Linked DNA regions of Aquitalea magnusonii. The protein of the gene in region 1 interacts with the protein of each later gene in a pairwise test. Links are inferred from orthologs where the notes say so. Each region holds a gene or a part of one and is shown on either strand. Other genes may lie near its edges.

What was found. Proteins that work in one complex are often made in the same cells at the same time.
Region 2: the proteins of lysA (region 1) and DLM_RS11485 interact in binary tests that used the Escherichia coli proteins (3 or more experiments, as listed by UniProt). The link is inferred for Aquitalea magnusonii from one-to-one orthologs.

The regions. Positions count from the first base shown.
Region 1 is NZ_AP018823.1:137,703-145,118, reverse strand. What follows is about bases 2,566-5,366. They hold lysA (diaminopimelate decarboxylase), read right to left. Parts: upstream 4,684-5,366; coding sequence 3,448-4,683; downstream 2,566-3,447. Other genes in these bases: DLM_RS00710 (LysR family transcriptional regulator), read left to right, coding at 4,801-5,366; DLM_RS00720 (porin), read left to right, coding at 2,566-3,107. Also shown: DLM_RS00730 (murein transglycosylase A), read right to left, coding at 1-1,022; DLM_RS00725 (BON domain-containing protein), read left to right, coding at 1,283-1,582; more of DLM_RS00720, read left to right, coding at 1,989-2,565; more of DLM_RS00710, read left to right, coding at 5,367-5,706; DLM_RS00705 (methyl-accepting chemotaxis protein), read left to right, coding at 5,922-7,416. UniProt on the Escherichia coli protein: Specifically catalyzes the decarboxylation of meso-diaminopimelate (meso-DAP) to L-lysine. Is not active against the DD- or LL-isomers of diaminopimelate.
Region 2 is NZ_AP018823.1:2,400,494-2,407,822, forward strand. The notes cover bases 2,456-5,169. They hold DLM_RS11485 (response regulator transcription factor), read right to left. Parts: upstream 4,299-5,169; coding sequence 3,612-4,298; downstream 2,456-3,611. Other genes in these bases: DLM_RS11480 (HAMP domain-containing sensor histidine kinase), read right to left, coding at 2,456-3,610; DLM_RS11490 (cellulose 1,4-beta-cellobiosidase), read left to right, coding at 4,862-5,169. Outside these bases: DLM_RS11460 (sensor domain-containing diguanylate cyclase), read right to left, coding at 1-546; DLM_RS11465 (hypothetical protein), read left to right, coding at 733-933; folE (GTP cyclohydrolase I), read left to right, coding at 1,156-1,863; DLM_RS11475 (BLUF domain-containing protein), read left to right, coding at 1,865-2,290; more of DLM_RS11480, read right to left, coding at 2,294-2,455; more of DLM_RS11490, read left to right, coding at 5,170-5,533; DLM_RS11495 (LysR family transcriptional regulator), read right to left, coding at 5,550-6,476; DLM_RS11500 (substrate-binding periplasmic protein), read right to left, coding at 6,550-7,329. UniProt on the Escherichia coli protein: Response regulator member of the two-component regulatory system CpxA/CpxR which responds to envelope stress response by activating expression of downstream genes including cpxP, degP, dsbA and ppiA.

The DNA of each region.
Region 1 (7,416 bases):
CCCAGCGGGATGTAACGCGGGTCCACCGCAATGCTGTAACCACCGGTGAGCGGCACCCCCAGCGCTCCGGCAGGGCCGCTGTCACCGCCCGGCAGCACTTTGAAAAAGACATAGCTGGGGTTGACGCCAAACAAGGCTTGCTGCTTGCCGGGATTAGCCTTGATCCAGGCCTGGATGCCCTGCATGGATGCATTGGCCAGCGTCATTTCCCCTTTGTCCACCAGCCATTTGCCGATGGACTGGTAGTTGTAGCCGTTCTGTTCGGCGTAACCGACGTGCAGAAAGCTGCCATCCTCCAACTGAATCCGCCCCGAGCCCTGCACCTGCAGGAAGAACAGCTCTACCGGATCCTCCACCCAGGCCAGCACCGGCGCGGTGGACACGCCCTTGCCCTGATTGATTTCCGCCCGGGTGTAGTACGGCAGCAGACGGTTGCCGGACAAACGCCCTTTCAGCTTGCCGCCGGGACGATCGACCGGAAAATCGGCCGGATGAATTTCCACTTCCCCGGCCCCGGCCACGGTTTTGTCCGGCAATAGCTGCAGACGGTTGGCAGCGCTACGGCGTGCCACCAGCACGCTGCGGCCATGCAGGGCGGCAGGGTAGTCCAGCACCAGCAGATCCGCCGGCACGCCATACACCGGCCACGGCGTGCGTTCGCTGCGGCTGCGGCTGCCATTGAGCAGCGGCTCGTAATAACCGGTAATCAGGCCACTGCTGCTGGCACCATCACGCACCGGCCAGGCATTGAAGCGCGTCTCAAAAAACTGGCGTACCTGTACGCCATCCTCCGGCGGAATGCGGGCGGCATCGGCACACACGGCTTGCCAGGCGGGCTTGCGCGCCATGGCTTTGCAGCTTTGCTTGAGCGCCAGCAGGGTATCGCCCATCGGCTGCTGCTGCCAAGCCGGCAGCGACGCCGGGCTGAGCTGGCCACGGCCATCGGGCAACGTCGGTGTGTAGGTAGTGGAACAGGCAGCAAGCCACAGCAGCGGCAGGGACAGCAACAAACGTTTCAACATGGCAGCAACATCATGAATGGGTGAGGAAACCGGCCGGACAGGCCAGCCGCCCATGTTACCGCGCGCGCCTTGCGCCTGCACGGTACTCTGCGCGATGGGACCATGCCATCCACAGCAGGTTCTGGCACTGACACTTTTCATCGAGCCGCAACAAAACTGCAAACAAAGCTGGCTAACATGGCCAGCACAACACAGTCCACTGGCGCGCCATCGCTATGGCCGGCCAGGCCATCACGCTGCTTGAAACAAGGAGATATCTCATGAAACGCCTTTTTGCCCGTTCGGCCCTGTTTGCAACCCTGGCCCTGACCATTGCTGGCGCAGCCCTGCCGGCACATGCCGAAGATGCCCCGGTTAGCGACGAGCAACTGGCCAGCAACGTCAAGAACGCACTGGATGCCGATCCGGAACTGAAAGCCCTGGACCTGCACGTAGTCAGCAAAAAGCAGGAAGTCACCATTGACGGCAAGATGACCGACGATCAGCAAATGTTCAAGGCTGGCGTCATCGCCGAGAAAGTGCCGGGCGTGAAGTTTGTCATCAACAACATGAATATGTAAGCGTCAGGCTGCATCCGCTTGCCGCACGCCCCCGCCTGTCGGGGGCGTTTGCATTGTGGCCGGCTGCGCATGAGATTTCTGCACCAGCAGTCTGATCTGCAGCATTACTGCCATCCGATTTCCAATAGACACTGTGAATTTTCCAGGCGACTATCCACTTTCCAGGCACTCCGTACAGTAATTGCCAGTCCACAGCAGCACCGTGGCCAGCCATGTCGCCGAAATTGAATGGTAGTTAAACGAAAATAACCCGAAAAACAGGCAAATTATCGTAAAAACACGCTAATAACCCTCCCGTCCCTGAGCCATTGACGCCAGACATGCCGGATTTGCACACTCTGCACCGCACCCACCTTCCCCTTATTCAGCGGAAGGTTTTTTGTCTCGTCACCACTCAGGAAACATCATGTCCAGCCGCATCCTCTCCTACACCCTGCTCAGCTTGCTTCCCGCCATGGCCATGGCCGAGACCACTTTGTACGGCAGCTTGCGCGTTGGTATCGACAGCATGCAAAGCGTTGATACCGGCTTCAAACGCACCACCGGCATTGACGACTTCAGCAGTCGCATCGGTTTCAAGGGCAGTGAACAGCTGAATGGACAGCTGCAAGCCATCTGGCAGGTGGAAACCGGACTGGCCATGGATGGCATGCCTACCGGCGGCACCGGCAGCGGCACACTGGCCAACCGCATGAGCTTTGTCGGCGTGCAGGACAGTTGGGGCAAGCTGCGTGTCGGCTATCTGGATGATGTGCTGACCAGCACCCAGGCGACCGACATCTTTGCCAGCCCACGCCGCGAGGCCAACAGCGGCATTGCCTACCCGCTGTATGAAGCCCGCGATATTTTTGGCAGCAACAATTACGGCGACAGCCGGGCCAAAAACAGCCTGCGCTACGACAGCCCGCGCTGGAATGGCATGGAAGCCTCACTGCAATACGGGGCGGGAGAAAGTCAGCGCGCCAGCCGTAAAGCTGGAGAAACCTGGGGCCTGCGCTTGGGATATACCGATGCCGGTTATTTCATCAACTATGCCTGGATGACACGTCTGAACACGGTCGGTACCAATAACAGCGCCATTCACCGCGTGGAGCTGGGTTATCGCGGTGAAGCGCTGCAACTGGCGGCCACGCTGCAAAGAATCCGGCTGTATGGCAATGCTCATCAAAACAAGGATGGCAGTAATGATTTCGAGATTCCTGGCATCCTGCAGCAAAGCAATATTGCCCAGACCGGGAATAACAAGCTGAGCAGCCAGGTGGTGGCGCTGAGTGCCGGCTATCAGTTGGGGGCGTTCAAACCCATGCTGCAGTACTCACACCGTGGCCGGGTTTACATGGATGGTCAGCATCTGAACTGGTCGGCCAATCAATGGGCTGCCGGCGTGGAATACACCCTGAGCAAGCGCAGCCTGCTGCAAGCGGGTTACGGCGCGGTACGACAGAATGCCGGAGGACAAAACGCGCTGGCCTGGAGCAAATCCAGCGCCAGCACCGGCTGGATGATGATGCGGACCGATTTTTAAGCAAACCCGGGGAGTAGCATTGTGCTTTTGCGCAAAGTAAAACCCTAGCAACGCGGCCACGGTCCCGTCCAGCATGCCGACGGGAGGCCGGGATGAGCTGTTAAGCGCCTGCCCTGTCTGAGCGATTTGATCTTGGCAAATCGCGCGTTCAGGCGTGCCTCGCACGGGGCAGGCCCTGACGGGGAGCCGCAGGCCATGCTGCATGCTGGCGGAGTGGCCTTGGCGGTGAAGGAGGGCTTGGCCACGCAAGCCCTCTTTCCCGTTTGCCGCGCGAAAACGGCACTTAAACCGTCATCCGCCTCACCCGAAACCGATTCACTGACCAAACATGAAGCCGGATTTACACCGCTTCCAGCGCCAGCAGTTCTGCCATGGTCTGGCGGCGACGGATCAGGCGCGGACCAGCGGCATCCAGTAGTACTTCAGGCAGCAAGGGACGGCTGTTGTAGTTGGAAGACATGGTGGCACCATAGGCACCGGCATCATGGAACACCAGCCAGTCGCCCACCTCGGCCTGGGGCAGCAGACGGCTTTCCACCACGCCGCCCTCCTGCTGGGTGAACACATCCCCGGATTCGCACAGCGGGCCGGCCACTACCGTCGGCACGGCACCGGATTTCTCGGTGCCATTGCGCTCCAGCACCGAAATTTCGTGGTAGCTGCCATACAGCGAAGGCCGCATCAAGTCGTTGAAGCCGGCATCCACCAGCACAAAATGGCGGCTGCCCATATCCTTGACCGCACGCACCTCGGCAATCAGCGCGCCGGCTTCGGCCACCAGGAAGCGACCCGGTTCGATTTCCAGCCGTACCGCATGGCCCAGCAGTTGTTCCACTTGCTTGCGGGCGGCGTCCCACAACTGGAAGTAATGAGCGGTATCGATTCGGCCATCGCCATCACGATAGGGAATGGACAGGCCACCACCGGCGGAAATGGCTTCGATATCCTGGCCCAGGCTGCCCACCAGTTCCACCATGGCACCGCATACCTGCTGCAGATGGCCATAATCCACGCCGGAACCGATGTGCATGTGAATGCCCACCAGCTTCAGGCCAGTTGCAGCAATCACCTCCAGCGCGGCCGGCAGATCGGCATGCCAGATGCCATGCTTGCTGTTTTCGCCACCGGTATTGGTCTTGTGGCTGTGGCCATGGCCAAAACCGGGGTTGATGCGCAGCCATACCCGATGGCCGGGGGAGAGCGCACCTAGCTGGCGCAACATATCGATACTGCCGGCATTCACCACGATACGCTCGGCGACTACCTGCTCCAGCGTGGCACGATCCAACACGTCGGCAGTAAACACCACTTCGGAAGGCTCGGCCGAGCTCAAGTCATAACCGGCCTGGCGCGCACGCGCGATCTCGCCCAGCGATACCGCGTCCACCATCACGCCCTGTTCACGCATCAGACGCAGGATATGGGTATTGGAATTGGCTTTTTGGGCATAGCGAATCACATCGAACTGCTTGAGCTGGGCAATGCGTGCACGAATCATCGCGGCATCGTATACCCACAGCGGGGCAGAAAATTGTTCGGCCAGGGTGGCAAGCTGCGTGGCGGAGAAGGTTTTCATGGCAATCCATTCAGGGTTTTGCTTGAGTGTGCCGTGGCTGTCGCCAAAAATAAAATATCAATTTGTCGTCAGGTCTTTCATTTATGATATGACTTTGACTGATCATCCCTCACTGCCATGTCCTTCAGCTTGCGCCATGTGGAAATCTTCCACGCCATCATGACCAGCGGCAGCGTGACCGAAGCTGCCACACTGCTCAACACCTCCCAACCCACCATCAGCCGAGAACTGGCACGGCTGGAGCAACTAAGCGGCCTGGTCTTGTTCGAACGTATCCGGGGGCGGCTACGCCCCACCCTGCAGGCCTTGCAACTCTTTGAGGAAGTGCAGCGCGCCTACCTGGGACTGGAGCGGATTGTCAGCACCGCCCAGGCCTTGCGCCGCTTTGACGAAGGCCAGTTATCCATTGCCTGCCTGCCGATGTTTTCCCAGGCAGTCCTGCCTACGGTGTGCCAACGTTTCTTGCAGCGCTATCCACGGGTAAAACTCAACATCACGCCACAGGAATCGCCGCTGCTGGAAGAATGGCTGGCGGCACAGCGGCATGATCTTGGGCTGAGCGAGAGCCACATCCAGCCACCGGGCACCAGTCAGCAGCAAGTATTCTGTGCCGACGAAGTTGCCGTGCTGCCGCAGGGGCATCCACTGGGCAACAAGCCGGTGCTGGATCTGGCGGATTTCGCCGGCCAGGATTTTGTCAGTCTGTCGGCCAGCGATATCTATCGCCAGCAGTTGGACGCCTTGTTTGCCTCACAAGGCATTGCCCGCCAACTCCGGCTGGAAACCCACAGCGCGGCCTCGGTCTGCAGCATGGTGCGCCAGGGCATCGGTCTGGCGGTGGTCAATCCGCTGACCGCACTGGAATTTGCCGGTCATGGCGTCATCATCCGCCCGCTATCCGTCTCACTCCCCTTCCGGGTCAACCTGCTGCGCCCCTTGCATCGCCCAGCGTCCGCGCTGGTGGACAGCTTTGCCAAACTGCTGTGCGAGGTACTGGAGGAAATTCAACAACCTCACCCATAAAGCACGACCAGGCGTTGGGCGGTGCAGGAGGCACTCCGGCTGGAAAAAATGACTATGGCATCGTCATTTTTGTCTATACCGAAGAAACAGCACTGTTTTCTGACTGGAATGTGCTGCTGACAATACCTGGCGTCTGGTGTTGTCCTTCCTAAAGCACCAGTCATCCGGGGAAAAAAATGCGTAACAACCAGCCTGTCACACAGCACGAGTTATTCTTGCATCCACAGCGCCCCATCGTGACCAAGACCGACCTGCAAGGCCATATCACCTACGCCAACCGCGCCTTTATTGAAATCAGCGGTTTTACCGAAAAAGAGCTGATTGGCCAGCAACATAATATCGTGCGTCACCCCGACATGCCGGCGGAAGCTTTCGACGACATGTGGCACACCATCAAGGAAGGTCATCCTTGGCGCGGGCTGGTGAAAAACCGCAGCAAGCAGGGGGATTACTACTGGGTGGATGCCTATGTGACCCCGATTCGGGAAAACGGCAACACGGTTGGTTACATGTCGGTACGCAGCGCCCCGGACCAGCAGCAATGCCAGCAGGCAGAACAGCTATACGCCGACATCCGGGCCAAGCGCAGCCGCTTTCCCCAGACCCGGCAACCCACCGTGCTGAGCTTGCAAAAGCTGCTTACCCTCTCCATGCTGCCCCCCATCCTGGCCCTGCTGGCGGAATACATCCTGCCGGACAGCATCATTCACGACATCCTGAATGCCGGCAGCATCCTCTGGCTGCTTGGGGCTGCGGTACTGATTCATCAGCGCCTGGCCACACCACTTGAATATGCCAAACAAGGCCTGGCCAGATTGTCCGAGGGCAACTTCAAGCAGGCCATTCCGCAGTCAGGCTGTCAGGACATGCGCCAGATGCTGGAAATGCTGGAAACCATGCGCATCAATACCCGCGCCGTGCTGGCCGATGTGGTAAGCGGTGCCCACGATATCAGCCAGGCCGCAACGGCTACCCATACCGAAGCCAGCAATCTGCAACAGCGCGGAGAGCATGCACTGGAAGGCATTACCCGCGTAGCCTCCGCCCTGGAGCAGCTATCGGTGTCGGTGAATGAAATCTCCATGACCACCCGCACAGGTGCAGGCCATGCCACCGAAGCCACCAGCCTGGCCAATGAGGGTGAGACAAAAATGCAGCAGACACGGCATGCCACCCAGCAAGTGATGGGAGAATTCGAACACACCAGGGATGCGATTCTGGTGCTGGAAAAATCGGCGGAAGAGATAGGATCTGTCACCTCGGTGATCAAGGACATTGCCAACCAAACCAATCTGCTAGCCCTGAACGCGGCCATCGAGGCGGCACGGGCAGGTGAACAGGGACGCGGCTTTGCCGTGGTGGCCGATGAAGTGCGCAAGCTGGCGGAACGCACGGCAGGCAACACGCAGGAGATCGAGCAATCCATCAATGTGCTGCACGAGCGCACCCGTCAGGTATTGCAGAATGTCCAGACCGCGCTGGACAAGGTCCAGAGCGTGGATGAGGCCATCAGCAATGCCAGCAACAGCCTGGAAGCCATTCGCCAGGCCAACCAAGGCGTATCGGCATCGGCCGCCAACGTGGCGGAAATGCTGCAGCAGCAATCTTCGGTTTCCACCGAAGTGGCACAGAACATGGAAACCATGAGTGCGCTGACCGAGCAGAACAGCCAGAGTATTGCCAATGCCCGCGATGTCGCGCAGCAACTGC
Region 2 (7,329 bases), 2.3 Mb from region 1 along the record:
GGGCGCGGGGTGTAGTGTGTAGAAATAGACGCTGCGCACCAGTTGGGTCAGGGCAAAGACACAGGCCAGTACCGTAAGCAAGCGGTAATGAACGCTGCTGCGCCGGCCACGGTAATGTTTCAGCATCAAGTAGGCAGTTGCCGTACACACCGCTGCACTGTAGGCAGAAATGGCCATCACACGCATGGGCAAGCTGTCATTGCCGTAGCGCCAGTAAGTGACGGCCAGCACCTGCAGCAGCGCACCGCCCAGCAGCCAGTTCCAGCGCGCTGGCTGGCCCAGGAAATAGGCACAGCCGGCATAATACAAGGCGACAGACAGCGCCAGGATGCCATTGGCCACAACAATGGAAATACTGTCGGGAATCAGCCCGCGCAAACCCAGCAAGGGCAGATAGATCACTACCGCAACATTGGCCAGCAGCCACTCCCGTGCGCCGGGCAGGCCGCTGCGCCGCAGCGAAGCCAGCGCCATGCACAGCGCCAGACTCAGCAATTCGGTGGTGAGAAAGATCGGAGCCAAAACCAGTACGGGGTCGATAGTCATGATCAGTATCAATACCGGCTTGAGCAGCCGGTCACGCCGCCTTGCCGGCAGAGATAGCCAACTTCGCGGGATGCAATTCAGCTTTATACCAAAAATGACAGCCGACATCAGCATTTAAAACAAATATTCACATACACCGCCCCGACAGGCACAATCAGCACAGTTTCCATTCCTCCTGGCCACACCATGCCTGCTACCGGACAATCCACTGCCCCGCGCCCCGGCTGCCTGGCTTGCCGCCATTACCACATCAGCCATGATGCGCGCTTTCCCTATGCCTGCCGCGCACTACACATCAAGAGCAAGCGCCAGCCCTGCATCGATGTGCTGGAAGCATCCGGCCAGCCCTGTTTGTACCGGCAGCAGAAAACTGCGCCACCGTCTTGAAAGCCTGCGCCGCTGTCACCATCTGACAGTGTCGATTCCGGTTTTCCTTTTCCCGGCCCTTGCGGCGCATTACCATGCAGAACAGGAATTCCAGCGGCAGTCCTCAGCTGTCGCTTGCTATACACGTCACGGATAAACAGCGGCTGGCAGGGCGATTCCCCATGGGCAACTGCCTTTGCCGGGATCACACCAGTCCATCGAAGATAAAGGCCCAAGCCCACCATGAGCAAAACGGATAACAACGCCACGCCGACAGAAAGCGTTTCTTCGCGCATACGCTACCGTCTTCAGAATGCCGGCGTGCGCTTTCACGCCAATGACAATATTGCCGACTTCATCGAAGGCGATGAGCTGGATTTGCTGCAACAGGAAGTGGCAGCCAAGATGCAGGGGGTGCTGGAAAGCCTGGTCATCGATACCGTCAACGACCACAACACGCAGGATACCGCGCGGCGTGTCGCCAAGATGTTCGTGCGCGAAGTGTTTCGTGGCCGTTATGTTGCCAGCCCGCCCAATACCGAATTTCCCAATATCGAGCAGCTGAACGAGCTGATGATTGTGGGGCCGATCACGGTACGCAGCGCCTGCTCCCACCACCTCTGCCCCATCATGGGCCGGGTGTGGGTGGGGGTGATGCCCAATGAGCACTCCAATCTGATCGGCCTGTCCAAGTACGCCCGCCTGATTGACTGGGTGATGACCCGCCCGCAAATCCAGGAAGAAGCAGTCATGCAGATTGCCGACCTGCTGATGGACAAATTGCAGCCGGACGGCCTGGCCATCGTCATGGAGGCCGATCATTTCTGCATGCACTGGCGCGGGGTGAAAGACAGTAACTCCAAGATGACCAACAGCGTAATGCGCGGCTCCTTCCTGCGCGACGCCAACCTGCGCCGGGAATTCCTGTCGCTGCTGCACAAAGGAAACTGAGATGCTTGTTCGCCTGATTTATGCCAGCCGCAGCACCACCCCCATCACCAGCGAACTGGTGAAGCAGATTCTGGATGCAGCCCACCAGCACAATCCCGAACGCGGCATCACCGGTGTACTGTGCTACGGGGATGGCGTGTTTGTGCAGGCACTGGAAGGTGGACGGACCGAGGTGAATGCGCTGTATCAGGCCATTTGCCGTGACAGCCGTCACCGCGACGTCACCTTGCTGACTTATGCGGAAGTCGATCAGCGCGAGTTTGCCTGCTGGTCGATGGCGCAGGCACCGCTGGACAAGAAAAATGCCGCACTGCTGCTGCGGCATTCTTCCAGCCCGGTGCTGGACCCTTTCCGCCTGAGCGGCCAGACTACCAGCCGTTTGCTAAGCGAACTGGGGAGTTCCGGCGGTCTGCGCTCCAAGGGCTAGCGCCTAGGCCAGCGGCAGGGTGATGCTGACACGCAGCCCACCCTGCGGCAGATTGGCCGCCTTGATACGGCCATGATGGGTCTGCACGATGCGATGCGCCATCGCCAGACCCAGCCCGTAGCCGCCTGGCTGATTGTTCTGTTCGCTACGGAAGAAAGGCTCGAAGATGGTTTCGAGTTCATGTTCCGGCACACCGGGGCCGCAGTCACACACTTCAATGCTGACTTCGGCTGCGCCGCGCACCACTGCCAGCGACACCGCACTGCCCTTGCGGGTATGGTGAATGGCATTGCGTACCACGTTTTCCAGCGCACGCGACAGCAGTTCCGGCTGCATCATCACTTCCGCCATATCGGTCTGCAGCAGCACGATGCTGCAATCATTGGCCTGTGCCTCGAATTCGGCATCCGGCACCAACTCTTCCAGCAATACATCGATTGCCAGACGCTCCGGCGGATGCTGGGCGCTCTCGGCATCCAGCCTGGCCAGCGCCAGCACCTCGCCCACCAGCGCATCCATGCGGCCGGATTCACGCTCGATACGCTCCAGCCATTCATCCAGACGATCAGGCTGCTGCCGTGCCAGATCCACCGCAGCATTCAGCCGGGCCAAGGGCGAGCGCAGCTCGTGTGACACATCGTGAAACAGGCGGCGCTGCCCCACGATCAACTGCTTCAGCCTTTGCGCCAGACTGTCGAAATCACGTCCCAGATCAGCCAGCTCATCACGCCGCCCGCCTATCTTGTCGGCAAGATTGATGTCCATCTGGCCCTTGGCCACGGATTGGAATGCCTCGCTCATCAGATGGATGGGTTTGGACAGATAGCGCGCCAGGATGGCACCAAACAGCAGGCTTGCCAGCAGGGCGGCAAGCACTGGAATCAGGGGAATCGGCCCCGGATCTTCCGGCCCGCCGCGTCCCGGACCGCCCGGCATGCCCGGCGGCCCTGGCGGTAACAATACCAAGCGGTAATGTCTGCCATCCGGCAGGCTGACCTCACGCCGGGGACGGGGACCGAAGTGGTCCAGTACCGGTACCGAGCGCCCCAGCAGGTCATGCCCCTGGTCGTCCAGCACATACAGATAATTGCGACCATGCGGCTGCATGCCGGCCAGTTGCTTGCGCAAGGCGGCAGGCCCTTCATAGCGCAGCAGGGAAGCGGCCAGATCCAGTACCGTGCCATCCATCGGATGGTGCTCTTCGATGGCGGCGGCGGTATCGCTACGGTGCTTGATCCAGAAAAACGCCCCCACCCCGACCACGGTGCTGATTTGCGCCAGCCACAAGATGAGAAACAGCTTCCAGAACAAGCGTCCCATATCAGGCCTTGATGAACTGATAACCGCGTCGCACCACGGTCTGAATGCAGATGCGGCCCGGTGCCACGCGCGACAGCTTTTGCCGGATGCTGCTCATGTGTACATCCACACTGCGGTCAAAACGCGCCAGCGGACGGCCCAGCGCCTGCTTGGACAGCACGTCCTTGCCAACCGGCTGGCCGGCATGGCGCACCAGCAGTTCCAGCAGGCTGTATTCGGTACTGGTCAGCTCCAGCGTCTGTTCGCCCCATTGGGCACGACGCTCGCCCGGCCACATGGTGAGCGGCCCCTCGCGCAGCACATCGGTTTCGTGCGCCGGCTGCGGCTGATTGCCGGTGCGACGCAGGATGGCGCGGATGCGCGCCAGCAGCTCGCGCGGGGTGCAGGGCTTGGGCACATAGTCATCGGCACCCAGCTCCAGTCCCAGCACACGGTCAGTGTCATCACCACGCGCAGTCAGCATCAGCACCGGCAACATGCTGTGCTCCCGCACCCGCCGCAGCACTTCCACCCCGCTCAGTCCGGGCATCATGACATCCAGCACCATCAGGTCGAACTGACCGGACAGTGCCTGCACCACGGCGCTGGTGCCATCGCTTACTTTCTGAACCAGGCAGGACTCTCGCTCCAGGTAGCTGCCCAGCATGTCGGCCAATTCAATATCGTCATCAACCAGCAGTATTCGCATTTTCCATCCTGATTTATCGCATTCCCCCCTCTCCTGGGAGGCTGTCGGCAGACATGATCCACATCACGGCCGGCTGCGGGTGAAGTTTTACTGGCATTTACACTGATTTATAGTGCTTTACCGCCCGCTAACCGTTTTTAACCGGCGACCCACGCATCATGGCAAACGGTAGCCGCCTGCCCGCTTGCCCCGGGTCCCTCTCTCATTGATGGCGGCTACCTTCTGACGCAACGGCAAAATTTGCCTGCAGACCGGCCATCAACCGTGACAAGCCCTTGTCTGCAATCAATATTTACAATTTTCCGGCGGCAAGTGCCTGCTGGCAGCGGCAATTTTTTCCATCGCTGCCAACTGCCGGAAATCCACGACAGGCGACACCTTAGCAGAGCATGGCGTTTTTGCCGCGACAGGCGACAAACGCTAACACTTCCTAACAGGTTTTTACATTTTCACCGTCACACACTGGCCTGGAACTTGCCTTGCTGCAGCAGCACGCCTGCCGTCATGCGCCGCATCGATGGCAACAGCGCACCGCTCACCAGCGCGTATCAGGAGCCATCATCATGAGCATTTCAGGAATCAGCAGCAGCACTTCGGTTTATGGCAGCCTGCTGGGCAGCAGCCAGGCCAGCACAACAAGTACGGGCAGCGAAGTACGCCACCACGGTAAGCACCGCGGCAGCAACGATGCCTTCATGCAAAGCGTGGAGCAGGCACTAAGCCAGTTGGGCATCTCCTTGCAACCACCGTCGTCCAGCAGCAGCACGGCAAACAGTAGCGGCAGCAATGCCGGCACAGCCGCAGTACAACCACCTCCGCCGCCACCGGATGATGACGACGACAGCGACAGCAGCCTGACCAGCAGCAGCACGCAAAACCCGATGCAGGCCATGCACACCTTCCTGCATGACCTGTTTGCAGCGCTGAAGTCAACCAGTACGGCGGATAGCAGCAGTGACAGCAGCACGGCCTACGGCAATGCCGAAAGCCAGTTGCAAAGCCTGATCCAGCAACTGTCCAGCAGCTCCGGCACGCTGAGCACCCTGCAAAGCGATTTCAACAATCTGCTCAGCAGCGTCCAGCAGGCCAATGGCAGCAGCGACAGTAGTGCAAGCGGCAGCAGCACCTCGGCCAATCTGCAATCTTTCCTGAGCGCGCTGTTGCAAAACCTGCAGCACAGCCAGAGCAACAGCTACACCAGCTCGGTGGGCAGCCTGCTCAGTACCCAGGGTTGAGCGTCCGGGTGCCGGCTCAGTCCTGATCTGGCACCGGTTCGCTGCCCGCCACATATTGTTGCAGGCGCAACTGCAGGAATTCGCGCAGGCGCACCACCAGCGGCGATAGCATCATGCGGTGGGGGCAGACCAGATACAGCGGCGCACGCTCGGTCTGATACTCGGTCAGCAAGGGCAGCAGGCGGCCGGCGCGCACATCGGCCAGCACATCCAGCCTGGATTTGTAGGCGATGCCCTGCCCGGCCACCGCCCAGCGGCGCACAATCTCGCCATCATCACTATTGCACCGCCCGCCAACCAAAACGGTGGTCCACTCCCCTTGCCGGGCAAAACGCCAGCGTTCGTGCAGGGCATCGCCCAGCACCAGCCGCAGGCAGGCATGGGCGGTGAGATCTTCAGGGTGTTGCGGCCAGCCATGTGCTGCCAGGTAGGAAGGTGCGGCACACAGCAGCCGCCGATTATCCGGCAGCATGGGCAGGGCCACCAGGCTGGAATCCTCCGGCACGCCGTAGCGCAGGGCCACGTCCACCGGCATGCGGTACAAATCGGCCAGACGGTCGCTGATATGCAATTGCAGCCGTACGCCCGGATGCTCCGCCAGAAAGGCATCCAGCCAGGGACGCAGCAATTGCCTGCCGATATCGGAGGGCATGGACAGGCTGAGCTGCCCCTGCAGCGTCTGGCGGCCGGCAGCCAGCGCCTGCGCGCCGGCTTGCAAGGCATCCAGCGCAGTCCGGGCATGCTCCAGATAACGCTCGCCATCGGCAGTCAGCCGCAGGCTGCGGGTGGAACGCACCAGCAGATGGGTACCCAGCTCGCTTTCCAGCCGTTTGAGCGCGGCACTGGCCACCGCCGGACTGATATCCAGCGCACGAGCAGCGGCAGACAGGCTGCCCAGTTGTGCGGTGTGCAGCAGGATATGTAGATCTTCCAGCCGAACCATGATTTCTCCTGCAACCGCCATCCGCTCCGGTCACACCTTCAAGCGGAAAGGACGACAAGGACTTGCCTGCCGCTCAGGGCAGGAAGGACTTCATATTGTATTTGCTGACCAGTTGCTGATAAGCCGGGGTTTTGCGGAAGCGTCCAAGTGCGGCGACATAGGCATCAATGCGCTGTGCCGACATGGCTTTGCGTGAGAAACCGAGGTAGAAGTCACCAATCAGCCAGCGCGGCTCACGCAGCGCCACCACCTGGGATTGCAGCTCCGGCATGCGCATATCCAGCGACTGCAGCGATGTACCGTAGGCCACGGCAATGTCGATGCGTCCGGCCAGCAGCTTGGCAAACACTTCTTCCTTGGAGCTGGCTGTCATGTCTATCTGCCAGCACTCATGCATCGCCTGCTGCACGATGGCGCCATAAAAATAGTTGCTGGCCGCCGCCATGCGATAAGCGGCGTAACTGCAGGGACGGGCGCTGTCGGGAAAATGCTGGCGCTGGGCGCGCAGCACAAACAGGCCGGCATATTGTCGGTGCTGGATGGCCGCTGGCAGGAATACCGCATAGGCGTCGCGCTCCGGCGTGCGGGCCAGATAGCTGAGCGCATCCACTCGTCCAAGCTGCAGGCTGCGCAGGGCGCGCTGCCAAGGCATGGGCTTGTACACCACATGCCACCCCAGCCTGGCTGTCACCTCATCGATGACTTCCAGATGAAAACCGCCGTGGGTCTTGCCATCCCCCTGAACATACTCAAAAGGATGGTTATCGGACTCCTCCACCGCAACGGTAAAGTCCTGTGCCGCCACGCGGTGCTGCAGGCAGAGCCCGGCCAGCAACAACAGCCACTGGCCATG